DNA from 4 places in the Priestia sp. D51 genome. Region 3 is predicted to be linked to each of the others. Evidence: riboswitches for the same ligand, from Rfam matches in the RefSeq annotation. Region 3 holds a riboswitch; each other region holds the start of a gene.
What was found. A riboswitch is a leader RNA that binds a small molecule or an ion and turns the genes downstream of it on or off. The one in region 3 is predicted to bind S-adenosylmethionine.
Positions count from the first base shown of each region.

Region 1: another riboswitch for S-adenosylmethionine. It lies ahead of mtnK (S-methyl-5-thioribose kinase); the one in region 3 lies ahead of ACNHOZ_RS04810 (hypothetical protein).
Region 2: another riboswitch for S-adenosylmethionine. It lies ahead of ACNHOZ_RS15000 (hypothetical protein); the one in region 3 lies ahead of ACNHOZ_RS04810 (hypothetical protein).
Region 4: another riboswitch for S-adenosylmethionine. It lies ahead of ACNHOZ_RS20055 (methionine ABC transporter ATP-binding protein); the one in region 3 lies ahead of ACNHOZ_RS04810 (hypothetical protein).

Region 1 covers NZ_JBLTIR010000003.1:664,804-672,529, reverse strand. The annotation lists gene ACNHOZ_RS15245 (pyridoxal phosphate-dependent aminotransferase) at 1-1,165, opposite strand, end outside; gene ACNHOZ_RS15240 (carbon-nitrogen family hydrolase) at 1,278-2,060, shown strand; SAM riboswitch class I at 2,152-2,302, shown strand; gene mtnK (S-methyl-5-thioribose kinase) at 2,438-3,610, shown strand; gene mtnA (S-methyl-5-thioribose-1-phosphate isomerase) at 3,646-4,704, shown strand; gene ACNHOZ_RS15225 (hypothetical protein) at 4,828-5,067, shown strand; gene ACNHOZ_RS15220 (hypothetical protein) at 5,142-5,306, shown strand; gene ACNHOZ_RS15215 (methylated-DNA--[protein]-cysteine S-methyltransferase) at 5,307-5,810, opposite strand; gene ACNHOZ_RS15210 (PAS domain S-box protein) at 5,830-7,726, opposite strand, start outside.
Region 2 covers NZ_JBLTIR010000003.1:620,369-628,094, reverse strand. The annotation lists gene ACNHOZ_RS15035 (NCS2 family permease) at 1-565, shown strand, start outside; gene ACNHOZ_RS15030 (hypothetical protein) at 597-791, opposite strand; gene ACNHOZ_RS15025 (MFS transporter) at 967-2,136, shown strand; gene ACNHOZ_RS15020 (GNAT family N-acetyltransferase) at 2,393-2,839, opposite strand; gene ACNHOZ_RS15015 (CotG/ExsB N-terminal domain-containing protein) at 2,953-3,300, shown strand; gene ACNHOZ_RS15010 (VOC family protein) at 3,448-4,245, shown strand; gene ACNHOZ_RS15005 (M20/M25/M40 family metallo-hydrolase) at 4,264-5,877, opposite strand; gene ACNHOZ_RS15000 (hypothetical protein) at 6,345-6,587, opposite strand; SAM riboswitch class I at 6,656-6,757, opposite strand; gene ACNHOZ_RS14995 (amidohydrolase) at 6,821-7,726, opposite strand, start outside.
Region 3 covers NZ_JBLTIR010000001.1:918,253-925,978, reverse strand. The annotation lists gene ACNHOZ_RS04825 (TerD family protein) at 1-434, shown strand, start outside; gene alaP (alanine permease AlaP) at 500-1,903, opposite strand; gene ACNHOZ_RS04815 (DUF1540 domain-containing protein) at 2,220-2,378, opposite strand; gene ACNHOZ_RS04810 (hypothetical protein) at 2,479-2,823, opposite strand; SAM riboswitch class I at 2,887-2,988, opposite strand; gene ACNHOZ_RS04805 (hypothetical protein) at 3,110-3,406, shown strand; gene ACNHOZ_RS04800 (GNAT family N-acetyltransferase) at 3,419-3,865, opposite strand; gene ACNHOZ_RS04795 (hypothetical protein) at 3,947-4,387, opposite strand; gene ACNHOZ_RS04790 (glycosyltransferase family 2 protein) at 4,495-5,484, opposite strand; gene ACNHOZ_RS04785 (DUF6044 family protein) at 5,497-7,182, opposite strand; gene ACNHOZ_RS04780 (GtrA family protein) at 7,220-7,639, opposite strand.
Region 4 covers NZ_JBLTIR010000005.1:62,296-70,021, forward strand. The annotation lists gene sufD (Fe-S cluster assembly protein SufD) at 1-1,152, opposite strand, end outside; gene sufC (Fe-S cluster assembly ATPase SufC) at 1,170-1,955, opposite strand; gene ACNHOZ_RS20040 (carboxymuconolactone decarboxylase family protein) at 2,194-2,559, opposite strand; gene ACNHOZ_RS20045 (MetQ/NlpA family ABC transporter substrate-binding protein) at 2,681-3,517, opposite strand; gene ACNHOZ_RS20050 (methionine ABC transporter permease) at 3,535-4,203, opposite strand; gene ACNHOZ_RS20055 (methionine ABC transporter ATP-binding protein) at 4,196-5,221, opposite strand; SAM riboswitch class I at 5,353-5,460, opposite strand; gene ACNHOZ_RS20060 (thioredoxin family protein) at 5,641-5,940, opposite strand; gene ACNHOZ_RS20065 (toprim domain-containing protein) at 5,955-6,305, opposite strand; gene ACNHOZ_RS20070 (YusG family protein) at 6,487-6,732, opposite strand; gene gcvH (glycine cleavage system protein GcvH) at 6,812-7,195, opposite strand; gene ACNHOZ_RS20080 (arsenate reductase family protein) at 7,331-7,687, opposite strand.

The DNA of each region.
Region 1 (7,726 bases), on a different contig from region 3:
AATTTAATTTTTTTATTCGAGATACAGCTTCTCTCATGCGCTCTTCATCCGTCAGCAGTCCTACGCGCACATAGCCTTCACCATATGTTCCGAAGCCTACTCCAGGTGCCACTACAACGTGGGCTTTTTCAAGAAGTAAATCTGAAAATTGTTCAGAAGTATATCCTTTAGGAACTTTTAGCCATGCAAAAAAGGAACCCGCTGGAGATGTAACGTCCCAACCAATTTCTTGAAGCCCTTGAATAAAGGTATTGCGTCTAGATTCATAGCGCTTAACTAAATCATTCACACATTGTTGAGATTCTAACAGAGCTGCCGCTGCTGCCTCTTGAACCGCCCCAAAGAGGCTGACATACATATGATCTTGAAGAAGATTAATAGCTTCTACTACACTTTCATTTCCTACAGCAAATCCAACTCGCCATCCCGCCATGTTATACGTTTTAGAAAGAGTATAAATTTCAATTCCCGTCTCTTTTGCACCAGGAGTCTGTAAAAAGCTGATTGGCTTTTTACCATCAAATCCAATGGCTCCGTAGGCAAAGTCGTGTACCACACAAATATCGTGCTTGGCAGCAAACGCCACGGTGTCTTCAAAAAATTCTGCTGTTGCCACTGCACCGGTAGGATTATTCGGATAGTTTAAAAACATGAGCTTTGCCTGTTCTTTAGCACGTTCACCTATCTCTTCGTATACGGGCAGAAAATGATTTTCAGCCGTGAGCGGCATCACTTCCATCTTTGCTTTTGCAAGCTCTACTCCAGACCAGTAATCAGGATATCCAGGATCCGGAACCAGCACCGTATCTCCAGGGTTTAATAAGCACTGCGGAATTTCTACAAGTCCACCCTTCCCGCCAAACAAAATAGCTACTTCTTTTTCAGGATCCACATCAACGCCATATTCTCGTTTATAAAAAGTCGCAACGGCCTCTTTTAAAAACTGGTGCCCCCGAAATGGAGAATATTTATGATGTATAGGATTAGCACTTGCTTTTTGGAGTGTTTCTACAATATGTGAAGGAGTAGGCTGATCAGGATTTCCCTGCCCTAAGTTAATAACGTCGTGCCCTTGGGCCATTACTTTTCCTACCTTGCCTACAAGTGATGCAAAAAATTGTTTTGGTAAACTTTTTAATAGTTCCGATTGCTCAAATTGTTTCATCATCGCACACCTTCTCAAAAAATTCTTGAAATTCTAGTCACAAATAATATATTGTAATACTCAACTTGTAAAGTCATTTTTTTCAACTACTACAAAAAGGACGGATGATAAAGTGAGTGTAAAAATCACGTGTTTGCAGCTTGATATTGCGTTTGGAAACCCAACTAAAAACCGAAAATATATTCAACAAAAAATGACGGAAGCTCTAAAAGAAAACCCTGACATCCTTGTGCTTCCTGAGCTATGGGATACAGCTTATGATTTGACGCGGCTAGACGAAATTGCCGATGATGAAGGACAGCAGGCCAAGCAATTAATCTCTCAATTTGCTAAAACGAACGAAGTAAATATTGTGGCAGGTTCGATCGCGAAAAAAACAGAGCAAGGCGTCACAAATACGATGTATATTTTTGACCGAAAAGGTCGTGAAGTGTCACAATACAGTAAGCTGCACTTATTTAAATTAATGGATGAGCACCTCTATCTAGAAGCAGGAACAGCAAAAAATCTTTTTACACTTGAACAGTCTTTATGCGCAGGAGTTATTTGTTACGATATTCGTTTTCCAGAATGGATTCGCGTGCATACTAGCAGCGGAGCAGAAGTCTTATTTGTTGTTGCTCAGTGGCCGGCTCCAAGACTTGCCCATTGGAAAGCACTGCTCATTAGCCGCGCAATCGAAAATCAATGCTATGTAATCGCGTGTAATCGTGTAGGCCAAGATCCTAATAACACATTTGCCGGACATTCCTTAGTCATCGATCCGTGGGGAGAAATAATCGCTGAAGCTGGCGATAGCGAAGAACTTTTAAGTGCTGACGTTAACCTAGAACTTGTAAAAGAAATTCGCAAACAAATTCCTGTCTTTACAGATCGCCGCACAGAATTTTATTAATTATGTATTGACAGCCGTTTTTTTGCATGATACGATTTTCACCAGATATCATAAAATATTCAAACAAATCAAAATTGAATAAGTAATCGTACTCTTATCAAGAGTTGGCTGAGGGATTTGGCCCTGTGAAGCCCAGCAACCGACCGTCATTCCATCCTAAGGTGGATCACACCCGTAAAACATGTTTTACACAGGCACGGTGCTAATTCCAACAGAAAGTAATTCTTTCTGGCAGATAAGAGGTTTGAACACTACAATCAAGCCTCTTTCCAACGAAAGAGGCTTTTATATTTTCTAAAATTATAAAAGCCTCCATATATTCTTAAACCTATTAACTTAGTAAACAAATCAGTTTAATAAACTATGGAGGGGTTCCGATGTCAACAATAAAAACAGAGAAATATCAGCCATTAACAGAAATTTCAGCAATCAAACTTGTGAAAAAGCTAGGTCTTTTTGATGCCACAGAAGCACTGACTGCCCGTGAAATCGGTGACGGCAACTTAAATCTCGTCTTTCACATCATAAATGATCAAACGAATAAATCCATTATCGTCAAACAAGCACTTCCCTATGCAAAAGTTGTAGGCGAGAGCTGGCCTCTATCCTTGAACCGTGCCACGATTGAAAGCAATGCGCTCAAGCAATTCGGTGCATTTACCCCTGAACTCGTACCAGCTGTGTATTACCACGATGAAACGCTTGCTGTTACGGTCATGGAAAATCTGTCTCATTTAACGATTTCCCGCGCCGGACTTATTCAAGGAGAAAGTTATCCCCTGCTTTCACAGCATATCGGTTCTTTTCTAGGACATATTGCGTTCAAAACGTCGGATTTTGCCTTAAAGCCTCAGGATAAAAAAGAAGAAGTCGTCAAGTACAGCAATCCGGACTTATGCAATATTACGGAAGATTTAGTTTTTACAGATCCTTTTTTTGATATCGATACAAATGAATTTGAAGAAGCGCTGCGTCCTGATGTAGAAGAATTGTGGAACGATGGAGATGTAAAGCTACAAGCAGCAAGATTAAAATATAAATTTTTAACAAATGCCCAAACGCTAATTCACGGTGATTTACATACAGGAAGCATATTTGCTAGCAGTCAAGAAACGAAAGTGATTGATCCAGAGTTTGCTTTTTACGGTCCGTTTGGATTCGATTTAGGCCAATTTGTTGCGAATTTATTTTTAAATGCTCTTTCTCGAAAAACAGATCGCGAACCGTTATTTGCACACATTACGAACACATGGAACGTATTTAAAGATACCTTTACTGCGCTTTGGCATTCTGAAAACACTGAACCTTTCGCTAAAGATGAGCGCTTGTTACATGAAATTTTAACGCAAACGTGGCAAGATGCTGTTGGGTATGCAGGGTGTGAAATCATTCGACGTACGATTGGCTTAGCTCACGTGGCGGACTTAGACGAAATTTCTTCAGAGGAAAGAAAAATTAACGCTAAACGTACTGCGTTAAAAATTGGACGCTATTTACTTCTGCACCAACAAGACGTTTCACCAAATGAATTTGAACATTTACTTCGATAACGAATAATGTACACAATGAAAGGATCGGTATCAGCATGACAAATACACTATCACTTCCGCGCTCAGTGGAATGGAATGAATCATATATTACTTTATTAGATCAGCAGCAGCTTCCTGGCAAAGTTGAATATATTAAGCTGCAAACCATTAAAGACGTATGGGATGCTATCACTACCTTGAAAGTACGCGGAGCCCCTGCAATTGGCATTACGGCGGCTTTTGGTCTTGCTCTTTCTGCGCTTAGCTATGACACGGATTCAGTCAAGGAATTTAACAAAAAGCTAGCTCTAGATCAACAGTATTTAGCTAGTTCACGCCCGACTGCCGTCAATTTATTTTGGGCACTGGAGCGCGTAGCGAAAAGCGCTGAATCCGCTTCGTCCGTTAATGAAGCTAAAACAAAAGTTGTTCATGAAGCGATTCAAATTCAAGTAGAAGATGAAGAAACGTGCTACCGAATTGGAGATCATGCCCTTTCTTTATTTAAAAAGAAAGATAAAATCATGACAATATGTAATGCTGGTTCAATTGCTACAGCTTATTATGGAACAGCATTAGCACCTTTTCACTTGTCTAAGCAGCGCGATATTCCGCTTGAAGTATTTGCTTGTGAAACAAGACCCGTTCTTCAAGGTTCTCGCTTAACAGCATGGGAACTTCAGAAGTCGGGAGTAGACGTTACGCTGATTACGGATAATATGGCTGCTCATACCATTAAAACAAAAGGAATTAATGGGATCATTGTAGGTGCTGACCGCATTGCAGCAAATGGCGATACGGCTAACAAAATTGGAACGTATGGACTTGCTCTTTTAGCGAAAGCATTCGGTATTCCATTTTACGTAGCAGCGCCGCAGTCCACATTTGATTTATCTATTCAAGACGGAAGCAGCATCCCTATTGAAGAACGTTCACCTAAAGAAGTAACGCACATTGGAGATACGCAAATTGCTCCAGACGGAATCTCTGTGTACAATCCAGCTTTTGATGTGACGCCAAGCGAACTGATTACGGCCATTATTACAGAGCATGGAGTTATCCATTCCCCGTCTTTTGAATCCATTCAAAAAGTTTTGCTGCAATCTGCTCAATAACAAGAGGCTGGGACAAAAGTATTTTGTCCCACTGCAAAACGAACCACTAATCAACGTGTTGATTAGTGGTTCGTTTTTTTGTGATGGTAAATATCGTTTTATCTGTTTCGTTCCCTCTAGCAGTTGATTGGAGGGCAAGGTGAAGACTCCTGCAGGAAAAACCGAAGGGGTGAGACCCCGCAGGAGCGCAAGCGACGAGGAGGCTCAGCGGCCGCCCGCGGAAAGCGAAGTCTTGCACGGAAATCAACTGCGGTGTCACAAGCGGTTCAGTTCATGTATACGAGTTGTTCATCTTTAGATGACATTGATTTTGTTATGTCTCAACCTTTTTCATTAAACAGCGCTTTTTGGCTGCATTTGTAACACAATTGTAACAGTACTCTCTGCTTTTTCTACATATATTATAGGGGATTCTTTTTGAATAAGGAGGAGTAAAAATGAGTGCAGAGCAAAAAACGGATAAAAACAAAGCGTTGAATCGTAAGCAGCAATATCAGCTATTCGATTTATCCAAAGATGAAGAACTAAATTCCCTCCCTTCTCCTCAGCAAATTGACGGTGTTTTTGTGCAGGGAGAAGGCTGGAAATTAGACGGTGAATAGTTATTTTAACTCCAGAGCGCCTTTTGCTACATTTCTTTCAAGCATTAATAGTTTTTCTTTTATATGAGTTTGGGAACCTGCATAACCTGTTAAAGCTCCATTTTTACCAATAACACGGTGACAAGGTAAAATAATAGGCAGTGGATTTCGACGATTCGCTTGTCCCACAGCCCTTACGGCTTTAGAGCGATTAACAGACTCCGCTACATCACTATAAGACCACGTTTGTCCATAAGGTATACCTTTAAGCGTTAACCACACTTCTTTTTGAAAGTCTGTTCCTTTTATATCCAAAGGCACATCAAATGTTAGCGTGCGCCCTTCAGCATAATCCTGAAGCTGCCGCTTCGCTTCTTTCACAAGGTGATAATTCTCGTCATGGACAAGTTTTTTAAGCTGCTCGTTGTGATCATCACTATCAAACCAAATATGTTGAACCCCTTTTTCCGAGGCTACAATATAAATTTTCAAATCAGAAAATAAGTTCATTTCTCCATAGTACATACTCGCTTATCCTTTCTAATTAGGCTGGAAGAATAACACGAAAAGCTGTTCCTTCTCCTATTTTGCTTTCCACTTCAATTCGCCCTTTATGTTCTTCGATAATTTTATATGAGACCATCAAACCGAGCCCCGTTCCTTTTTCTTTTGTCGTATAAAATGGCTCTCCTAAGCGCTTGATGCGCTCTTCGGGCATTCCGTCTCCTTGATCTCGAATGGAGACCGTCACGTAGTGCGGCTCTGTAGAATAGACTTCAACAAAAATTCTTCCCCCGTTTGACGTGACTTCAATTGCATTTTTAATTACATTTATTAGTACTTGTTTAATTTGGTTCGGCTCGCAGTATACCATTGGCAGCTGAGGGGACACACTTAGTTCAAACTGAATATTTTCTAAAAGCGCTTGAGCATTTAATAAATCAATCGTTTCTTTAACAACCGCAGCTAGATTTTTCTTTTCGAACTTTACGGCCTGTGGCTTAGCGAGTACTAGAAACTCTGTAATAATAGTTTCGATTCTTTTTAATTCGGATTTAATAATATCAAAATAAAGAGAGTGATCTTCTTGAATGCTGCTTTCTAGCAGCTGAACAAACCCTTTTAAAGCCGTCATCGGGTTGCGGATTTCATGCGCAATCCCAGCTGCTAACTGTCCGACTACTTGAAGCGTATCCGATTTCCGAATCTGCTCCTGCATTTGATTTCGTTCCGTTACGTCTCTTAAAAGCGTCATATATAGACCTGGCAAGATATCTTTTTTCGTAGAGAATTCGATATTTTTAACTTTTTCGTTCCCCGTAACGTACGTAATCTCTCCTTCAGCTTCCCCTTTTTGCTCAATTGTTTCTTTATGCTCAATGACCGCATCTAAATTCGCTGAAGAAATAAAATCCTCCATGGAATGCGCACAAATCTCCTCTTTGCTGAGTTCGAGAATATCACAAAGAGAAGAATTCACATCAATAATATTTCGCTTGCCGTCCCATAAAACTAACCCATCGATCGAACCATTAAAAATCTGTCTGAATTTCTCTTCGTTATTCCGAAGCTCTTGTTCGATTTTTGTACGTTCACTAATGTTTCGAAAAATGGTTAAATGGTCTCCTTCTATAATGCCTTTTTTCCCCGTGAATTCCAACTGTTTGATTTCTCCATTTGGCATGTAAAAAGGAAGCTGATTGCGAATTTCTCCTTCTTTTTGAAATGTTTGCAGCATTTTTAATGCACTAAAGCTTTGCTTATCGATAAACGTATACAAATTACTTCCAATCAATTTGTTCAACGGCAGCTCAAAAGTACGGGACGAAGCAAGATTAGCGTTTAAGATTTCCCCATCGTCTTTCCAAATCAAAATGGCTTCAATCGCATTTTCAAAAATAGCCCTGAAATTTTTTTCGCTTCTCAACAGCTGCTGCTCCATCAGCCGTTTTTCCGTCACGTCTCTCATAATGGACATATAGTATTGACTGTATATATTAGCCGTTGTGGTAAATTCAAAAAAAGTAACGTCTCCATTTTCGAGCTTAATCGGCAGCTCACCGCTTGTCTTTCCTTCTTGATGCAGAGTTCTCCATAATTTTTTCACTTTATAATGATAAGTAGGTTCTACAAGCTCCTCTAACGTTTTGGTTAAAAGCTGTGCTCTTGTATAATTTAATCGCTCGCAAAATGAAGGGTTCGCGTCGATAAGCTGACCAGTTCGATCAAAAATAACAATTCCATCTACCGCTTCATTAAATACATCCATAAACATATGATGACTAATAAACCTTTCATTTTCCATCATCTTGTGCTGCGTAATATCTCGAAATGTACACACAATAATGCCCGACATGTGACTATGTTTGTGTGAAGTAAATTCAACATGTTTCATCATGCCGCTTTGAAGCGTCATCGCGCCTTCATATTTGAAATAGCTT
Region 2 (7,726 bases), on a different contig from region 3:
TTCTTTCTTACTTGTGACGATTTTTGATACAACAGGTACAATGGTAGGCGTAGCTCAACAGGCCGGTCTTATGAAAGGTAATAAGATGCCTCGCGTGCGTCAAGCATTGCTTGCTGACTCATTTGGTACAACGATTGGCGCTTTATTTGGTACAAGCCCAACAACCGCTTACGTTGAATCTTCATCTGGTGTAGCAGCAGGCGGACGTACAGGTCTAACAGGCGTGACGGTAGCCATTCTATTTATCGTGGCAGCATTCTTTAGCCCGGTTGTAAGCTCGGTTTCTGGCGTAGCAGCTATTACTTCACCTGCATTAATTATTGTCGGAAGCTTGATGATGGGTGCTGTAGCTAAAATTAATTGGAATGACTTTGATGAAGCGTTCCCTGCCTTTTTAGTTGTTCTAGCAATGCCTCTTACATCAAGTATTGCAACAGGAATTGCGCTTGGCTTCATTTCTTATCCGTTAATGAAGCTGGTAAAAGGAAAAGGCAAACAAGTTCATCCGCTTGTGTATGTCTTTGCTGTTTTATTTCTCTATCAGCTCATCTTTTTACCTCATTAAAAAAGCTTGGAGATTTCTCTCCAAGCTTTTTTTATTGAAAGTGATTGTTATTTTCTTTTGTTTGATAAAGATAATTTTCTACATAGATTTGTTCTGCCTCAGAAGCGTTCTTTATCCCTTCTTCTGGATCTAGCTCGATACTTCTCTTTTTAGCTATATAATCCACTAGCGCCCCAAATCCTAAAAGACCGCCTATGATCCCAGCAAATACAAGCCATATTGGCAATTGCTTCACGTCCCTTTTCTTTTAATTGTATCAGCTTCAGCGCAACAGGTAAATATTAACATGTTTTCTTCACTTATAAATAAAGCGTTTTTTACCAAATATACGTAAAAAACGTATTTGTATTTGGTATACTAAACTCACGGCATGTTCTACAGAGAAAGGGGCTTAATTGCATATGAACAAACAGCTTGGAACGTTAATGTTTGTTATTTTTATGGTATTTGTCGGCTTTGGAGTGATCATCCCCATCGTACCTGAAGTTATTCGTGCCACGGGTGCAAGCACGGTCAATTTAGGGATACTAATGGCTAGCTATTCGATTGCATCTTTTATTACCGCACCTTTTTGGGGGAAGCTTTCCGATATAAAAGGCCGCCGTCCCATCTTACTTTGGGGCTTACTTGGCTTTAGCGCAAGCTTTTTTCTTTTTTCGGTGGCAGAAAACTCTCTGACTCTGATGTATACGTCACGCATCATCGGAGGTTTGTTTGCAGGAGCTGTTATTCCTTGTGCTTTTGCATACGCTTCTGATAGTACAGATGAAGAAAACCGCACGAAAGCAATGGGACTGTTAGGGATGTCAATTGGCTTAGGCTTTATTTTTGGACCGGCATTAGGCGGTGTCCTTTCGTCTTTCGGCTTGTTTGTTCCCTTCGTTATCTCTGGTATCTTGTCACTGATTATGACAGCGTTCTCATTCTTTACGTTAAAAGAATCGTTACGAAAAGAACCTGCTGCCAAAGTACAGACATCCAGATGGCATGACTTCACGTCAGATTTTCAAGGAGCTATGAAGTATTTATATGTTCTTTCATTTTTAGCTACTTTTACGCTCGCTGGTTTAGAAGCTACTTTTCAATTTTTTCAAATAGCGAAAATCAATGCTACTCCCACGACAATCGGATGGATGTTTATGGCGAGCGGTTTAACTCAAGCCCTGATTCAAGGCGGTGTACTGCAGCGATTTAAAAAAGGAAATGAAAAAAAACTGATGGCTATTGGCTTATTGGTTTCAGCAATAGGATTTACGTCTATTTTGTTATCTTCTAGTGCCGTTAATGCTACCTTATTTCTGTGCATATTTACAGCAGGAAATGCCCTTATTCGTCCTTGTGTCCTCTCATTAATTACGATGAGAACCAAAGTAGGATATGGCTCTGCTTCAGGGTTAACTGCCTCAATGGATAGCTTAGGGCGTATTTTTGGCCCTCTGCTTGGTGCATTTGCCTTTAAACTCAATATGACGCTACCTTTTATTATCGGAGCAGTTGTCACTTTAGCTGCTTTACTGCTGATTCAGCGTCATACAGCTCTAGATTATTCTGAGCAAACACTATCATCATAGAGGCTGAGACAAAAGTATTTTAGCTGAAGGAAGATCCGAACGATGATTCGAGATTCTTGATGGAGAATCCAATGCGTTCGGATTTTTTTACTGCTATGGTAAACGTAAGTTTCATGTATGTAGGTACTTCTAGCTGGTGATTGGAGGGCAAGGCGAAGACTCCTACGGAAAGCGAAGCCTTGTAGGGAAAGCAACAGCCGATTCCTACTAGCTCATGTAGCCAATTTGTTAGTCTTTGGATTAATTTAGCTATGGCTCAATCTCTTTTCATCGTTACTAACACAAGATTATCCGCAGCTGCAGTGTGTTTTATAATTGAAAACCGATGAGCTTCGTATAGCTTAATCGCAGGTGTATTTTTTTCGGCTGTGGAAACCATACACTCACATTCTGAATATCTTTGAAGTACATATGTTAAAAGACGGCTTCCAATTCCTTTTCGAAAGTACTGAGGACGCACAACGAGGCGGCAAATCGTTAATCGCTCATTTTCTTTTTCAAACGACAGCACGCCTGCTAGCTTACCTTCAATCATTTCTCCGATAAACACTTCCTTGCTTTTCATAACATCTTCTTTGCTTTCTGTAAGCTGAGGAATATTCGAAAAACCAATGAGCCTTGCTTCTTCTTGATAAGCTTCTACTTGCACAGCTACTATTTGAAGAGCGATATCCACTCTTTGATGTTCGAGGATTTGAAGCATGAAAACCACTCCATTTCTTTCACAAATTTAGACAAATTCCATGTTTTCACTATATCCAAACGCCTTCCTTGTACATATTGTATTATGTACCGAATTAGCCAGGAGGTGTTTATATGCATATCACTGCTGAAAGAATTAGAGAAGCAACAGAAGCGATTGCTTCTACTGAGCTTGAAACATTTATGTACCAAGAGCCAACTGCCCGTCGCGGCCGTTCTACTCGTCGTTCTACTCGCCGTTCTACTCGCCGCACTACTCGTCGTTCTACTCGCCGCACTACTCGTCGTTCTACTCGTCGCACTACTCGTCGCACTACTCGTCGTTCTACTCGTCGCACTACTCGTCGTTCTACTCGCCGTTCTAGCCGTCGCCGCTGTCGCTGCGGTTCACCTTGCTGCTCATACCCATGGTTTAATAAATCATTTGGCTGCTGCTTTAAAGGGCATGGCTATCGCCGCTAACTAAATCTATAGCAAGTCGTGTTTAAAACATACGCGGCTTGCTTTTTTATAGATTTTTATTTTACATAATCATTCGTTTTACTCTTCTTAAAAAAGAAAACGACGTATAATAGTAAAAAAGAATCTCTCTTAAAAGGAGGCCTATCCATGCACTTATCGTTTGATCATCTTGTGCATTTTTCACCTGATCCTATTAAAGCTCAGAAAGAACTAAACGGATACGGAATAAATGTTATTAAAGGCGGTATCCATGAAAAATGGGGCACTTTTAACACGTTGGCTTATTTTCACCTCAGCTATATTGAATGGCTTGGGCTTACAGATATCGCATTAGCTCAAACAGTTACAGATAATGATCTTATTCAGCAGCTTGTTAACGAACATACGTCACTTGGTCATTTTGGTCGATTTGCACTCCGTACAGATGATATGGATTTGCTGATAAAAGAGCTAGAAAGCAAGAACGTCACTGTAAAAGGTCCTGTAGCGGGGTCTCGTCAAACTAATGATGGAGAAAGACTTCAATGGAGAATGTGTTTTATTGAAGCTGACCACGATTCCTTGCCTCTTCCTTTTTTTATTGAGTGGGGTGAACCAGAAGAAAAACGCAAGCCAAAGCTAGCTGCTCTTTCTTCCCATCAAGCCGGTCAGCTGCAGCTAAAAAACATTTACTGTGCTGTACATAACCTTGAAGAATCCATCAGCAAATGGACAAAACTGCTGGACGTTCAGGCTGGCGAAAGCTACAAAGACTCTTTACTTGATGCACGTTGTCAAAAACTATATGTCAATGAAGGAAACCTTATTTTTTGCAGCGGAACACAAGGTGTTGTCCATGATACATTAAAAAAAGTTGGAGAGCGTCCATTTTTGGTTGAATTGGACCACGCTCTAACACCGCAACAAATTACCGTACAAGGAGCTTCTTTTAAATTCAACAAATAAACATCCGCGGGCGGATGTTTATTTCTGTGCTTCTTTTATAGCTTGATAAATGAAGTGAGGCAAAATCTCAAAGGAATACTGAACGTCTAATCTTTCGGTCCATTGATGCGCATCTCTTCCCAGCGGTCCAATGTTCAGCACCGGCATCTTGAGCTCCTCTAGCTCTTCTAGCGGGATATGATATCCTTTATTCCATAGAGGCATATTGGCTACTAACGTGTTAAATGTATGAAGCGGGTGCTGCAGGCTGGCATAGCTTAAATCCGAAATTCCACCAAAATAACTTTGTTCAACTAGCTCCACTTGGAATTGCTCTTTGGCAGTTGCCTGTACGTTTGACAAAATCTTTTGTACAAAGAGATCATCATGTGAACAAACGGCCGGGTAAAAAGGCGGCGTAAAAAATAAGACTATCATCGGAGCTGCTTCTTTACATAAACCAGCTAAAGAGTTTACTAATTTAATGGTTTTATTTCTGTCATCATCTTCTTGTGCCAAAAGTGCCGCTTCCATTTCTTGCACATATTTTTCACCGTGCTGTTTGACTGCATGAGTATAAAGTTCTTCATACGTCCATACGTTCACGTCAAGAGATGAACCCTCCATTCCCACAGCGTACTGCCGAGCAGCTTTGTTATAATGTTTTTTTACATTCAAAGCCGCTTTGTCAGCCGATTTCAACAGCAGATCTGTTACTTCTTTAAGAGAGCGGTTTAACATAAATAAATTAAATAATACAACGGCAGAGTGCGGAACTTGAACGGAATACTCTTCTTTTAAATCTTTTTGTATCAGCACAGTAGGAGGTGGACTCGTTTCATCTCTTACTTTTTCGCAAAAATCAACGTTTAATTCTATTTCTTTTGTTAAATAAGAAGCTAGTAAATTAGCATTCAAACCAGCTAGCGGTTCCCCTACATGAGTTTCTTTTCCATAACACAAAAAGCTTGGCATGATCTTCCCAATCGATCCTGAGTACACATAGTTCGTTTGATCACCAGGATAGCGGCTGAATACTGGTTCTGCATTTAGCATGAGAGAAAAATCCAGCTGATGTTTGCACGCAAGTTCTAAAAGAACAGGCACTGCTTTTCTCATTCCGAGCGAATTTACTTCTTCATCCGGTACCGACAGAAGCAGGATGTTTCCGTCAAACTCTCCGTTGCATGCTCGTTCAATCATACTGATATGCAGAGCAATACCTGCTTTCATGTCCATCGTTCCTCGGCCAAAAAGCCAGTCTCCTTTTATCATATCTTTTTGTACGTGCGCCGGAACTTGTTCCATATCATTATAAAAAGTACTCGTTAACGTATCAGCGTGAAAAGCATCCTTTTTCCACTGTCCATAATCTTGTACATCCACTACATCGTAATGACTGACTAATACAACTGTTTTATTCGTATTTTTCCCTTCAACAAAAGCTGTGACAATCGATCGCCCGTCTCCTGTTGAATGAAGCTCAACTTGCTCGTTTTTTTGGAAGTAAGGCAGCTTCAATAAATACGACGCTATCGATTCAGCCATTTCCACTTCTGCCATCGTTCCTGTCACGCTAGGTATAGAAACCAATTCGCTTACAAGCTTCTTTAACTGTTCTTTTGTTTGATACAAAGATGTTTTGTTCGACATACCCTTCATCTCTTTCCTTTTTCTAAATTTTCCATCAAACAAAACGATTCGTCAATCCCTTTGACAGAGACCCTTTCATTCTATCCCTATGTATCATAGTATGCGCCGCCTTGACGCACATGATAAAAAAAGAGTGCGCGGCTAGGGCTAGCACCGCACACTCTTTTTTTTTACTTTTCGTCATCTTCTAAAAAGTCTAGGATACGATCAATAAGCTGTTCGCTTCCTGCATCGTTTCCATGTTCAAGAGACATTTCCATTTCAATGCTCCTTTCATAAAATATTCTTGTTTTATAACATACCACAATTCATTTCGAATGTAACCTTTAATTTGTGTAAAAATTTCGACAATTTATGATTAATTTTAAAACCTAGTGAGTAATGATTATACCCACCAGATTCTTCAATTGTCAAAAAACATGCTTTCTATTTAAAAACACTTTAAAAATAGAGGCGCGAGCAGACTTCTATAAAAGACAGCCTACTCGCTCAAGCTTGGAACAGCATGATGAATAAATTTCTAGTTCATTTGCTTTTTGTACATCTTTAATATCTATGCCTACAGCATATGTACGAACATGGTTTTCGACCACAATTTCATAAAATGTTTCTAATTCACGATATGCTACTTGATAATGCTTTCCTAATAATTTTACGGCTTCCTTTAATGCTTTCTCTCCTGTATGTGCTGCAACTGCTGTATGACTCATAAAACCCTCTCCTTTTAGAAAAATAAAAAAAACTCATTTTGCTTAGATGCAAAATGAGTTTTTCACCCGTTTTATCACCCAAAGCACATGCTTTGCTGGTAGGAGCACCTTACATTCGTAGGTTGCTGTGGAGTCAAAGAGCCAGATCTCTCGTCCACTCGTGATAACTTTTTTAATTTAAAATTTATTTTATCAAACAATTCCATCCGCGTAAATAGAAAAATAAAAATATTTTAATTTTTTTGGTAATGGAATGAATTCAAAAAGTCAAAGCTTAGATTAGCAAAATAAGAAGCTGCTACAAGTAATGCCTCTTCATTTAATGAAAAAGAAGGATGGTGCCATTCATATTCTCCAGCCGTACCCATCCATACAAAAAATCCTGGTACACGCTGCTGATATACGGCAAAATCTTCTCCTCCAGGCGATTGTTCAGCTTCTACCACTTGATAACTAAGATTCTCTGCAGCGTTAATAACCAATTTTTCCAGCGTATCATCATTGTTTACTACAGGAAGATACGGATACCATTTAACGTCTACTGAAGCGCCGAAAGCTGCTCCAATCCCTTCAGCAGTTCGTTTCATAAGAGCCGGTATTTTTTCTCTCGCTTCTTCTTGAAAGGTACGCACTGTTCCTTCAAGCGTTACTTTGTCAGGAATGACGTTCCACGAGCTCCCTCCGTGGATTCGAGTTATGCTGACAACAACATTTTGAAATGGGCTGAGATTACGGCTGACAATGGTTTGTAAACTAGTAACAATTTGACCAGCAGCAGCAATCGGATCTACTGTTTTTTCTGGAATACCTGCGTGACCGCCTACTCCTTTGACGTCAATTTCAAAACGATCAACGCTTGCCATTAAAGGTCCCGATTTGACACCAATGGTTCCTACAGGAAGATTCGGTTTGTTATGCATTCCAAATATCGCTTCTACTCCTTCGAGCACACCTTTTTCAACGAGCATTTTTGCCCCAGAAGCCGTTTCTTCGGCCGGTTGAAAGATAAATCGAACCGTACCGCAAAGCTCCTGCTGACGCTCTTTGAGAAGAATGGCTGCTCCGATTATAGAAGCCGTATGAAAATCATGTCCGCATGCGTGCATAACACCGTTCACTTCAGAAGCAAATGGCAGATT
Region 3 (7,726 bases):
ATTCATTTTCTGTCCAGCCTTTTGTTATGCTTCCCGAATGTTTTGGAGGATGGATGATGAGACAGCACATAGAGTCCGGCGAGATATTCGAACCTTCTACCGTACAAAATAAAGTAGATCTTGCTAGTGATTCCACCATCTCCATCCCTTTAATTTTTGATTTACAAGAGCGAAAATTAATCTGGACGGATATTTCGCTGCATCACCATGTTGAATTTGAAAATAATCTTGAACAAAACAATGGTTCGGTCTCTCTTATGGGAAAAGCCATGACAAAGCTGTTAAAGCCAACGCTTTATGATCTTTTTTCATTTCACGCACAAGCTAGAGGAACACTTGTCCATGACAAACAAAAAGCTGACACTATTTATTCGCTTGATGAAGGTGTTACTCCTTATGATATTGAAACAATTATTGAAACCTACCTAAACTAATTATTTATAGGAAAGTAAGAACAAATAAACGAAAAGACCTCTTTCCAAGAAAGAGGTCTTTTCGTTTACTTCACTAGCTTTTGCTCAGTCCCAGCTGAACCTTGACTTCGTTTATGAAATCCTTTTGCGTAGTACGCGATAATAAGACCGATAAACCATAGTGGTCCGATAACAACTGCAATTCTTGTATCTGGATTGTACGCCATAAGAACAACCACCAGCGCTAGGAACGCAAGTGACACATAAGACGTTAACGGAAATAAAGGCATTTTGTATTTTAACTTTGCCTCTTCACCTTTTTTTAGCGTTTTGCGATACTTAATTTGAGAAAGCAAAATAATTCCCCATGTCCAAATCGCACCGAATGTTGCAATGCTTGTTACCCACGTAAATACTTTGGCAGGCACAATGTAGTTTAACGCTACTCCGACTAATAACGCACCCGCTGATGCTAAAACAGCTTTTCCAGGTACGCCGCCTTTTGTCAGCTGACCGTATCCTTTTGGAGCTTCTCCGTGCTCTGCTAAGTTAAACAGCATACGGCCTGTACTAAAAATACCGCTGTTACAAGAAGAAAGAGCTGCTGTTAGCACCACAAAGTTAATAATGCCTGCCGCTGCTGGAATCCCGATTTTTTCAAATGTTAATACAAACGGGCTTCCCTGTGAACCAATTTCTTGCCAAGGATAAATTGACATAATGACAAATAATGCACCAACGTAGAAAATAAGAATACGCCAAAAGACCGAATCAATCGCTCTTGCTAGAGATTTTTCTGGATTTTTCACTTCTCCCGCGGTAACGCCGATCATTTCAATTCCTAAATATGCAAACATAACCATTTGCAGCGACAGTAAAATACCTTTGAATCCGTTCGGGAACAGCCCGCCGTTGTCCCATAAGTTTTTAATACCCGTCGCAACGCCGCCGTTCCCGATTCCAAACACAATCATTAATAATCCAACGGCAATCATTAACACAATCGCTAAAATTTTAATAAGTGCAAACCAAAATTCCAGTTCACCATATGCCTTAACAGCTAAGAAGTTAACTGTTGTCATGATGACAAGCGCCGATAACGCCCAAATCCAGTTTGGTACATCCGGATACCAATATCCCATATAAATACCAACGGCTGTAATTTCAGCCATACATGTTACAACCCATAAAAACCAGTAGTTCCAACCTGTTAGATAACCAGCAAGGGGCCCTAAATAGTCGCGCGCGTACTTGCTGAATGAACCTGCAACAGGTTTTTGAATCGCCATTTCTCCAAGTGCTCTCATAATAAAAAACATAATCATTCCGCTAAATCCGTACGCCAATAATATTCCCGGCCCTGCTAATTTAATAGCAGATGCAGATCCAAGAAACAGCCCTACCCCTATGGCTGCTCCTAAGGACATCAGCGTCACATGTCTTTCTTCTAACCCGCGTTTCAATTCTTTCCCCTGAGTTTTCCCCTGCATAAACGTCTCCCCTTTTTCCAATCTGTCAAAACGAGATGAATACAGCTTTTTGTTAGCGCTTTCATATAAATTTATGCTAAAAGTCAGCTAGGCTGTATATTTGTATTCTATCACCTTTCTCTCCCTTTTCTTTTGTCGAAAAACAAAAAAATTATCGTATCATTTTGTTTAAACGCACAATTAGACGTAGACACTGCTTTTTTACTATGTATTTATTATCGCACCTAAGTAATAGTATTTTTTAAAAAAATAGAAAAACGCCGACTCAACTCCGTCAGCGCATCGTTCATTTTATGCTTTTTTATAAAACTAGCATTTATCTCGCGGGTTCAAAAGTTTTACAGCCAGGTTCTTCCGTTTCAGAAACATGGTGACTACTTTCAGGACTCACAACGTAAATGGACTCTGCACTGCATTTATTTCCCGATTTCCAATACATGCACTCATTCACTTCACATAATACACCTTGGGCCACTGTTATCCCTCCTTTTTTTGTCTTATCTATTTACTACCCGAAATAGAACGCTTCTAACATTCACATGCAAAAAAACCGCTTGTTTATCAAGCGGATCCTTTTACTGCGTGTGTTCAACATACTGTTTTTTAGCTAAATATAATTCACGACTCAGCGTGATCCGCCGTTCTCTCAAGTTCCTTAATTTAACTTGAAACTGTTCATTAGTTGGCTCTTCTTGAATTAAGCGATACGTAAAAGAAATATCTTCATTTAACTGTTTAAAATCTTCCCATATTTCTTGAACGAGTGCGGATTGTTTGTCTTCAAATGAACGATTTTGCTTCGTTTTTAGCGCGGCTAAAATTTCCTGCTGCCACGTTTCGTCTTTTAGTTCTTTTGCTAACAAGTATAGATCTAAATAATCATCAACGCTTAGCGCCTGTTGTGTATTTTTCAATGTCATCACCTTTTCTATACGAAATGTTTCTTCCTAAGAAGAGGATTTCATCATAGAAAAAGATTCCTCTTCTTATCTGTCAGAGCTAGGCTATGCTGGAATTAGCACCATTCAATAATTGTGGTTGCTGAGGCTTCAAAGGGCCAGTCCCTCCACCTCTCTAGATAAGAATATTTCGTTTTTAAATTATTTCTGACTATTCTAATATGTTTTATAGGTTACGTCAATAGCTTTTCAATAAAAAGAAAAAAGAAGTAAAATATGGTATGATTTTATAAAGGATGGTGAGCACATGAAACGATATATGTTATCTGCTTTTTTGGGAAGCTTGCTGCTGCTTCTTAGCATTGCTTTTTCATCTACTTTCCACGTTGCAATTGTCAAAACAACCGGAAGCATTGGAGGGATTATTTTAGCAGCGGCGGCTTTAGTTATGAACGCGCTTGAAGATCCTCCCTCCTCAGGTAATACAGGTGCCGGAGCTGTTGAATCACTGGATAAAAGCACCGTTTGGGCTACTTATTTGCTTTTACTTTCATTACCGAACCTCATCGCATGTATAACATCTTATGTTTTATGGACTCGCTGACATTCACCAACATTACGGACGTTTTGCCACCTGTAGGCTCATTGATATTTGTTTATCTACAAATCCAAGTTCACGGTACACATGCTGTGCAAAATTCCCAGCATGAACGCTGAGTCTGATTTCAGGGTATTCTTTGATAGACAATTCATCAATTGCTTTTTGCATTAACGGCTTGGCTAGACCTTGCCCGCGGTATTCTGGTAAAACATATAACTCGTAGATAAAGCCAATTTCTGCTTTTGAAAAGAAGTCGGCAGATGGACCGACAAAAACCCAGCCTGCAAGTTTATTTTCTTGTCTAGATACTAAATAATAACACCCTTTTTCAAGGGCATTATCAATTAGTTCATTTACGCGTTCAGTTGACGGTTGAAACTGATGCGTTGTTCCTTCAAACAGCGCATCAGCAGATTTCTTCCGAATTTCCTGTATTTCTTCTTCAGTAGCTTTTGCAATCATCACAATCTCTCCTTTCGTGTTCGTTTTCCACATACAGAGATAAATTCCTGCAAAAAAAAGTCTTCGCCTAAGCGAAGACTTTTATTTAAATTCAAAATGTTCTTGATGGTTGCCTTGTTCATCCGTCCAGTTAATCATGATGTCTAAGCCTGCCGCTTTTCCAGGAACAGCAAAATTGGCATAGCGAAAACGCTGACCGCTTTTGCTTAAGTTAGACCTTTCAATAGGAGAAAACAAGCTGTATTTCGCCTTATTTTTTCCTTCGTGCCGAAAAGCTTGGACCTGCACACGCTCTACGTCTTTTCCAATGTTTTCAACGGTTAATCCATATGTATGATAGACGTTATTTTTCCACTTTAGCTGATTATCTCCCGTCATGCTCGCTTTTGTCAGTTCGACCGACCATTGTTCAGATGATTTCTTCATTGGAAGTTTCTCAATCGAAAGAGCGCTGACATGAATGGTTGCAAAAGCAAGCCAAACAAAACAAAAAGTGCTGACTGTATAAAGTAGTCTTTTCATAGATTTTGATCTCCTTAGAAATTTTAGTAGTAGCATCTCCTATTACCTTAAAAATTATGATAAACACTTTAACAAAAAAGCCTCTCCATTCAGGAGAAGCTTCTTAATTAATGCATCAGCAAATCTTTTTGTGTGTCTAACGAGTGTTTTGTATATAAATCTCTTTCAATCGCATATTTAGGACGCTGTTTCACTTCGTTGAAAATCTTGCCAATGTATTCTCCGACAAGACCTATTCCCATTAGCTGCAGGCCGCCTACAAGCCAAATTGATAAAATAAGAGACGTCCAGCCAATTTGCGTATGATCTAAATATTTTTGAATCAGCGCATAAATGCCAAACAAAATACTAAAGAGAAACGAAGCTCCTCCAAGCAGCGTCAGTAAGCGTATAGGTGCTACGCTAAAAGACGTAATCCCGTCAAATGCAAAAGCGAGCATTTTCTTTAGCGGATATTTTGACTCACCCGCCGTCCGTTCTTTGCGGTCATATGTGACTTCCGTGGAGCGAAATCCTACTAATGGTACAAGGCCCCGCAAAAAGACGTTTCCTTCTTTATATTTCATGAGTTCACCAAGAGCACGTTTGCTCATAAGGCGAAAATCAGCGTGATTTTGAACGAGCTGAATTCCTAGCTTGTTCATAAAACGATAAAACCCTACTGCCGTGGTTCGTTTGAAAAATGTATCGGTTTCTCTGCTGTCTCGAACGCCATATACAACTTCATACCCAAGCCAATATTTCTCTACAAAAGTACGAATGACGCTGATATCATCTTGCAAATCCGCGTCAATGGAAATGACGCAGTCAGATTGCTTATGAGCTGCTTCTAGTCCTGCAAGCAAAGCATTTTGATGTCCTACATTTCGCGCTAACTTTAACCCTTTTACAAACAAATTGCTGCAGCTTTCTTTTTCAATAAGCGACCACGTGCTGTCTTTACTTCCATCGTCTACAAATAAAATAGTGCTTTCACTTGATACAAGTCGTTCATTAATCAGTTCTTTTACTACAGTAGTTAATTGAAAAGACGTCTCTGTGAATACTTCTTCTTCGTTGTAGCATGGAACCACGATCGTTAAAATAGGTCTGTTCATGTTATTGCCCCCTTACTTTGCTTCATATACATACACTTTCCAAGCGGACTGTTTATCGTTAAATGCTTTTAAAAAGTGCAAACCGTCGCTTTCAGCATTTTCAATTGGCACAGCTGAAAAAATATAGCGACCGCCCATTTTCTTAAATTGGCTGATATTAAGCTGCAAATGATGGATTTTTTTCGTTGAGTCTTTTCGGTAATCATATTTTTTCCCTAGCTCGCTAACAAACACATAGCAGCGATTGCCCCAATGATCATAGTAGCTTTCTAGTTTTTTATTTTTATCAAGCTCTTTGGCAATAATTTTGCGAAACTCATGTTTATATGTTAACGGATAGAAGTTGTTATACGTATCTAGCGTATAAAAGCCGTTATACTGAGCAATTGATGGATGAAGCCCTATGCTCGCTACGCGATAAGATGATTTAGGTTTTCCAATATATCTACTTATTTCATCAAATTGATGCACAGCATAAAATTCTTTGACTGAAGGCTCGTGATTGTAGCGATAGTAAAGTTCAGGATTTGCTATAAATAACACAAGCAGCTGTAAAATCAAACATACCCACACAAACTTTTTCCACGCCTTGCTCCTTTTCCATAAAACATAGCTGCCAGCGGCAAACATCAAATAAATAATGAGCGGGCGTAAAAAGTGAAATCTAGCAAAGTTGAACGTATTAAAAAGCTGATATTTTTCTTTTAGCGGCTCCCAACCTTTATAAAACCAAAACGCATACCAAATCGACAGTAGTAGATTAAGAATAAATAACTGCAAAAACGTTTTTTCAAGCTTTTCCTTGCGATTTCGAGCAACAAACCACAATACGACAAAAGAAAGCGGCAAAATGACAAAAGTATGAAGCGTCATTACATGCGTATGCCCGAGCGTATAGTTCTTCAAAGCAAGGCGAACGGAATGTCCAAAGCTTAGAGTAGAGCTTAAAAATTCATTTCGACTCGTCGGGGCCTCCGGAAATAAAAGCGAATCAACAAGTCGGTATTCAATGAGCAGAAAGACAGCAGTCATCGCTGCAATACTGCTTAAAAAAGGAATATTCCACGCTCGTTTTTTTACTACGTCTCTTAGCCATAGCAGCCCCATCGCTGCTAAAAAGAAGAAAAACCCGAGCACAAAGCTCGCGTAAAACGGGAGCAGTAAAAGTGTAAGCCATTCCTTCCACGTTCCTTCGCGGTTTCGAATGGTTAAAAACGCCCACAGCGCCAGCGGCTGTCCTAATGTACTCAGCATGCCCGAAGGCCAAAATGGCGTAAGTGCAAAAGCAAGCGATACAAGCACTCGAATCGCATACGCATCCTTGCTTTTAATAAAATGCTTTTTTAATAATAAATACATTCCAATTAAAGCAAATACGCGCGTGATCGTTTGACTCAGGCTGTATGCAAGCATGGTCGGGAATACACCATACAGCCACTGGATACCGCTAAATTCTGTTCCAAACGTATTCCTCGGCAATCCGTTAATAATTTGAGGTAATACGGCATGACTGGAGCCAAACAGCTCTCCGCTTCGATGCAGAACTTTATACCACGTAATATTTGAGTCTAAATTATCATGCACGCGTATATGTGAATTTTCCCCAAGCAAAAACATAGGAGATACATACGCAAGCAGCAAAAGGAAAGCGATAATAAGCAATGTTTTTTCTTTATTCATAGCTGTTTCTTTCTTCATCTGTTAACACCTATTTCCATTTCATAATGACTAAAAGCTAATCGTGGACGACTGCTTCTTTTTTTGTATTAAATACAAAGTATTTTTGACCCGTATAATTTAAAAGCGTATACAGACCTGTTCCAATTAATATACCGACGTCTTTTTTGAACGGACGCACCGCAACAGGAAGTTGATGCAATAACCAGCTGGAGAACTGCAGTCCAATATAGTAAGACAAGCCGTAGCAAATGCCGATAACTAAAATAAAACGCAGTATGCTTTTTGATAAATGAACTCCGCTTTTAAACGTAAATATTCGATTTAACACGTAGCTGACGACTGCCCCCGCTGCATTGCCGACGAACGTCGCTATCCAGTAATGATGAAAGATATGAAGCAGCACATACATAATGGAGAGACCTACTGTTGTATTGACCAGTCCCACTACTAAAAAACGTACAAAAGATCCTTTCATATAAACTCCTTTTGATTTTGATACTTTCATAAAAATTACATATTATGACTTTAAATACAGTTTCAGTGTAGCAACTCCACTTAAAAA
Region 4 (7,726 bases), on a different contig from region 3:
ATCTACGCGCCCAACAGATGCAGCGTGTCCTGCTGTTACATCATCTTCATCAATTAGAAGAATTGGGTTTGCGTCTCCACGTGCTTTTTCACTTAACATTAACACACGGGATTCTTGCTCAGCGTTTGATTTAGATGCACCGTGTTCAATTTTACCGATACCGTTAAAGATTGAAGACGCGCTTTCTTTCATAACGCCGTGTTTTAAAATGTAGCCTTCAGAATGTTTTCCGAAGTGTACGATACTTGTTGTTAAGTTTTGAGACTGCTCTCCACGTCCAACTGTTACCGTTTTTGTATCTCCATATGAACCGTCGCCCATTAGATACGTTGTATTTTCTGAAACTGTATTTCCTTCACTCATTAAGCCTAAAGCCCACTCAATGCGACCATCTTTGCCCGCTACGCCGCGGCGGTTCACATAAGTAGTTGTACCTTTAGCTAAGTAGTCAACAGCTCCAAACGTTACTTTTGCATTGCTGTTAGCGAATACTTCCGTCACGATATTGACAACACCGTGTGACTCTTCAGCAGTAGCAATGTAGTTTTCTACATATGTTACTGAGCTGTTGTCTTCAGCTACAACAATAACATGGTTGAATAAAGCTGCTTCTTCATCTTCACGGACAAATACAGCTTGAAGAGGCTCTTGTACTTCTACATTTTTAGGAACGTATACAAATACCCCCCCGTTTAATAACGCTGCGTTTAATGCAGTTAAACGGTGCTCATCTACTTTAACTCCGTCTTTCATGAAGTACTTCTCAACAAGGTCGCTATGCTCTTTAGCAGCTGTTTGAATATCTGTGAAGATAACGCCTTGAGATTTTAGCTCTTCTGTTAACGTTGAGTATGCAGCTGTTTGGTCACGCTGAACATATAGATTCTTAACCGCTTCTGTATCAATCAGTGCTTTAACCACTTCTGGAAGCTCGTCTACAGATGAGATTGTGCTTGCCTGTGAAGTGTGCTTGTCAAAAGCAGTAAAGTTCCATTTCGAAATGTTTGTTTTATCTGGCTTTGGAAGTGCAAGATCTTCTGCTTTCGCAAGAGCTTGTAAGCGAAGATCTAGCAGCCAACTTGGTTCATTAGCTTCTTTTGAAAAGCTGCTGATGTACTCTTGATCAAATGGTAATTTCGTATCAATAGTCATAGAGATCCTCCTAACTCTTAAGCTTCTTGCTCTACAGTTTCGTCTTCAATACCTAATTCTTGTTTGATCCAGTCATAACCTTCTGCTTCTAGACGCTGCGCTAATTCTGGTCCGCCTGATTTTACAACACGACCTTGCATCATAACGTGAACTTTATCTGGTGTAATGTAGTTTAATAAACGTTGGTAGTGAGTGATCATTAAGCAACCAAACTCGCTGCCGCGCAGTTCATTAATACCTTTTGATACAACTTTTAACGCATCGATATCTAAACCAGAGTCGATTTCATCTAAAATTGCAATTCCTGGTTGAAGCATCATTAATTGAAGAATTTCGTTACGCTTCTTCTCACCGCCAGAGAAACCTTCGTTTAGGTAACGCTGAGCCATGTCTTGATCCATTTCTAAGAAATCCATGTTTTTGTCTAATTGACGGATGAATTTCATTAGTGAAATTTCTTCGCCTTCTTCACGACGAGCATTAATTGCTGAACGTAGGAAGTCTGCGTTTGTTACCCCGCTGATTTCACTTGGATATTGCATCGCTAGGAATAGACCTGCACGAGCGCGCTCATCTACTTCCATCTCAAGTACATCTTCGCCGTCTAGCGTGATGCTTCCTTGTGTAACCTCGTATTTAGGATGTCCCATGATTGCTGAAGATAATGTTGATTTACCAGTACCGTTTGGTCCCATGATTGCATGGATTTCGCCGCCCTTAACTTCTAAATTAACACCTTTTAAAATTTCTTTACCTTCAATTGCAACATGAAGATCTTTAATTGTTAAAGTTGACCCTGCCATATTAAAACCTCCAGTTATAGACGTATATAGTAAAAAACGATATACCTATATCTTTTTAATTATTCTCATTTTATTCTCATTACAATCTTATAACAAATGAAAACTTATAGCAACCTTTTGACCCAAAAGGTTTTAAACCATTATGTACGTTTTTTAAGACTAAATCCACTCATAAAAAAGTTGCCTTAAAAGACTCGATAGAGCCTTCTAAGACAAGCTTTTTACCCACTTTATTTACTTAGTGCGTGTGGCTAGTCAGTTCTGAAACACACTCTTGGACAAGCGTAACGGACTGACTCATCGCTGCGCCTCCGCCAAATGCCGCTGATACTCCGCATGCTTCTAAAATTTCTTGCTCAGTTGCACCTTGATCAATGCAGCCTTTTGTATGATAAATCATACAGTACTCGTCTTGAGCTACTACGCTGATTCCTAGCGCGATTAACTGCTTTTCTTTTTTAGAAAGAGAACCTTCTCCAAAACATGCTTCAGTAAACGCATTAAACGTTTTTGTTACTTCCGGCAATTTTTCGCTAAATTTCCCAACACCCATTTTATAATCATGAAGTGCTTGCTCAGTTGAATGACGTGCTTCTTGCTGCATAACGTCAGCTCCCATCATCAGTAAAGTTTTCACGGTTAGTATGCGTGAGAAAAATAAGAGTTATTCGTTTTGATGCATACAAAAAAGCACTTGCCCAGAGTGGGCAAGCGCTTTTCTTCTATTATTTATTTACCGGCAATACTCCGCCTTTGTATTTTTCTTTAATGTAGTCTTGAATTTCTTTAGAGTGAAGAACTTTTACTAAAGCTTTCACTGTACCTTTATTTTCGTCACCTTTGTGAACCGTAATGATGTTTGCATATGGGTTGTTTTCTTTGCTTTCCACTGCGATTGGATCTTTTACTGGATCTAAACCAGCATCGATAGCATAGTTAGCATTGATAACAACAGCGTCACCTTCATTGTTTTTGTACATTTGAGGTAACAATCCGCCTTCAACATCGGCTTTAAATTTTAAATTCTTAGGGTTTTCTACAATATCTTTAATTTGTGCGTCTGTTTTCTTTACGCCTGGTTTTAATTTGATCACGCCAGCTTTTTCAAAAATCGATAAAATACGTCCTTGCTCTGCTACTGCATCACGCATAATAACTGTGCCGTTTTTCGGAAGATCTTTTAAGCTTTTGTATTTTTTAGAGTAGATACCAATTGGTTCAATGTGAATGGCACCGGCACTTACGAAATCATACCCTTTTTCACCTTTATGATCTTTTAGCACTGAATTCATATAAGGAACGTGCTGGAAGTAGTTTGCATCAATTTCATTGTTTGCAAGAGCTGTGTTCGGTAAGATGTAATCTTGGAATTTTTTAATCTCTAAATCAATTCCTTGTTTTTCCAAAATAGGTTTTGCTTGTTCTAAAATTTCAGCATGAGGCGTATTAGATGCACCCACGACAATTTTCTTTTCATCTTTTGATCCATTGTTAGATCCACACGCCGCTAATCCTACTACTAGCGCAGATGTTAACGCTAAAGCTGAAAGCCATTTTTTCATAATAAATAATCCTCCCTTTATCTTTTATCAATTTTTGCAGTAATCGCATCTCCAATAAGTTGGATAATAAATACAATAATCAAAATTAAGATCGTAGCGGCTAGCGTTACGTCATTATGACTGCGCTGGAATCCTTCTAAATATGCAAGGTTTCCAAGACCTCCAGCTCCAATCACACCCGCCATTGCCGTATAGCCTACTAACGCAATGGTTGTTACTGTCAAACCGGAAATCAAAGCTGGTAGCGATTCAGGTAACAGCACTTTAAAGATAATAGTGCTTGTTGTGGCTCCCATTGATTTAGCAGCTTCAATAACACCCTTATCAATTTCACGCAGACCAATTTCTACAAGACGCGCATAAAATGGTGCTGCTCCAACAATTAAAGCCGGTAACGCTGCATTAGCGCCTAAAATACTTCCTACCAATGCTTTGGTAAATGGAATCAGTAAAACAATTAAAATAATGAATGGAATGGAACGAAAGATATTTACAACCGCCGACACAATGGCATATAAAGGTTTGTTTTGCCAAAGCTGTCCTTTGGACGTTAAAAATAAAAGCAGGCCCAATAAAATACCTAGAACAAATGTGGCTACAACTGAAATAGCCGTCATATATAGTGTTTCATTTGTCGCTTGAATAAAATCATCTAAAATAACGTTTGGAAATAGTTTCTCAAGCATTTGTCATTACCTCCACTTCTACCTGCTGCTCATGAATGTATGCAATGACTTTTTCAACTTCTGTTAATTCTCCGTCTAAATGAACGAACAGCGTCCCGTATGAACCTGTTTGTGTATGAGAAATCTTTCCTTGCAAAATATTAATCGTTACATCAAACTGTTTTAAAATCGTTGTAATGAGCGGTTGCTCTGCTTTTCCGCCAACAAACGTCAGCTGAATAATTTGCCCGCTTGGATACAGCTCTTTTACTTGTTCAATCGTTTCAAACGTTTCCTCTGGTTCAGAAATCTGTTGAACGAATCGTTTTGTAATCGGCTGCTTAGGTTTTCTGAATACTTCTAGCACTTGTCCTTCTTCTACTACTGCCCCATTTTCCATAACGGCTACTCGATGACAAATTTTACGAATGACGTGCATTTCATGAGTAATCAATACAATGGTTAACCCTAGCTTCTCATTAATATCTACTAACAGATCTAAAATAGAATCTGTCGTTTGAGGATCAAGCGCTGATGTTGCTTCATCACAAAGCAATACTTTTGGATTGTTCGCTAGCGCTCGAGCAATCCCAACACGCTGCTTTTGTCCGCCGCTAAGCTGTGATGGATAAGCATCTTCACGCCCTTCAAGCCCGACTAGCTTAATAAGTTCGTCTACTCGTTTCATTCTTTTTTCTTTTGAAATCCCTGCTATTTCTAACGGAAAGGCAATATTTTCTCGTACCGTACGCGACCACAAGATATTAAAGTGCTGAAATACCATACTAATTTCTTGTCTAGCTTTTCTGAGTTTTCCGCCTTTAATTTTTCCCATATCATTACCTGCTACTTCGACCGTTCCTGTCGTTGGTGTTTCTAATCCGTTTAGCAAGCGAATCAAAGAACTTTTCCCCGCTCCGCTATAACCAATAATTCCGTAAATTTCACCTTGGTTAACGGTTAGATTCACATTATCAACAGCTGTTACTTGACCGCTTTTGGCCTGATAAATTTTTGTAACGTCTGTTAATGTAATCATATTTCTTCACCTTCTTTAATAAAAACTTAATTATATTAGGTTGCCCTATAGGATGAAAAAGCCGTAAAACAATTTTCCCCATTAAAAAAGCCTCTCTGCGCATGACAGAAAGGCTCGATATTTAATCCTTTCTCTCATCTTTCAAAGCGCATAGCTTTGCAGGAATTGGCACCATTTCAGTTAGTCTGACGGTTGCCGGGTTTCACAGGGCTCAGTCCCTCCACCTCTCTTGATAAGAGTTCGCAACAATTATTTTGTTTTTGGGAAATATTCATTCATTTATGAACATTCATGAGTGTGATTTTAGCATGTGTCAGATAGGCTGTCAACAGATTTTATTCTTGGGATAATATCCCAAGATTTCAACAGCCCCAACGGTTCGCTCTCTTTCCACTTCTTCATTTTAAACAAACGTTTGATTATCGAAGCTCCTCGAGTACGTGCTCGATGGAATGAAACGCGTAGAGTTTTTTTACCATTTCACCATTTTCCACTTCAATCAAACAAGGTACGCTTTCAATAGAAAATAATTCTGCTTTTGAAGGCATATAATTTAAATTGCTCATTCCGATGGTTACATCCGGCAGCATCGCTTCTGCCACGGTTAACATTTTTTTTGCCAGCTGACATGTCCCGCAAAAAGGCGTATGGAAAAAGATAAAGGCTCTTTCTCCTTCTTTTAACTGATCATCCAGCTGTTTTTCGCTCCATTCTTGCATGTTGCTCATTCCTTTTATGTTAAAAATTCTGCATTAACATCGATATTGGCACTCAGCAATACTGTTGCTATGTGATGTCTAGGGGCGGCAGCAACTTCTCGGTACATTTTATCAATATATAGATGCTCTGCTTCCGGAAGCTCTCGTTTAAATTGTTTTCTCAGCTTATTCCCTGAATCATCAGAGTCAACGAGTATGTATACCTCTTTGTTAAACGTACAGTCAATAATTTCATCCAGCTTTGATAAACTAATCGTACCGTTTGTACAAATAATTTCAATTGGTTCTCGAATGATATCTTGAATACGCTTTTTATCTGACTTTCCTTCGACAATAATTACTTTTTCAATTTCAATTAGCCCCATTTTCATCACCCATAATCGTCAGTTGTATAGTAACATCATTTCTTTATGCTATACAATATTCGTTAATGTATCACAGTTCACCTGTTTTTTAAAAGAAATTTGCAAGAAAGAACTCTTTTAAAAGGCAGTTTAGGCCATATTATCTCTATAAAACAAGAAAAACAGCGGCAGTTGCCACTGTTTAGCACCATCCTGCTTCTTCATCGCAGTCTGTATATTTTTGCGTTTCACCTTGTTTTTGTACGTCCGCGTATTGATAGAACTTATTATTTTCTTGCGAATATCCTTCTTCAAAGCGGTATTCATTGCCGCTTGTTCCGTAGCTAACTTCACCAATTGGCTGTTTATCAACGTATAATTTCATACCGCCGTCATGAAATTTAGCTGTAACGCGATCTGTAACGTCCATTTTTTGTTTTTCAAACATAAAAAGACACTCCTTTAGCTTGTTTACTAATAGAGTGTCCAGTCAAAAACTTTTCATAAAGACAATTTATGGAGGAATATTATCCTTCGTTTGTCATTTCTTCGTATTGCTCTGCTGTCATCAGCTTGTCTACTTGAGAAGCATCAGATGGTTTGATTGTAATCATCCATGCTTCTTCGTATGGAGATTCATTAACAAGTTCAGGACTATCGCCTAAGTTGTCGTTTACTGCTACAACTTCACCGCTAATTGGTGCGTAAAGCTCAGAAACTGTTTTTACTGATTCAACGCTACCAAACGGCTCGTCAGCTTCTACTGTTGCTCCTACTTCTGGCAGTTCAACGAATACGATGTCTCCAAGCTCAGCTTGAGCGAAATGTGTAATACCTACGCGGACAACGTCTCCTTCTGTTTTTACCCATTCATGCTCTTCAGAATAACGCAAATCTTTTGGTGTACTCATCTTAATCCCTCCAAAATATGTATCGTAATTTGTTTATATAAAAAGCGCCTTCAACGTGGAGAACACTTTCTACAACCTAAAATAACTTCCTATTAACAGTGTAACGTAAAAGGTAAAAATTTTCTATTTGAAAACTTACTTCCACACGTCCTCAAACTGCTCTTCTTTGAAACCAAGCGTTACTTTTTGTCCATCTGTTAGCAGCGGACGCTTAATTAACATGCCATCTGACGCAAGAATAGACAGAAGTTCGTCTTCACTCGCACTGCTTACTTTATCTTTAAGACCTAACTCGCGATATTTTTTACCGCTTGTATTAAAGAATTTTTTTAATTCTAGGCCGCTGTTCTGATAGTAAGCTTGCAGCTGCTCTTTTGTTGGCGGATTTTCTACAATATGAATTTCTTCATATGCTACTCCGTTATCATCGAGCCACTTCTTTGCTTTTCGGCACGTACCGCACTTTGGATATGAATAAAAAAATAATGACATTTCGTCAACCACCCTTTATTTTAAGCTTTTTTCGTATTT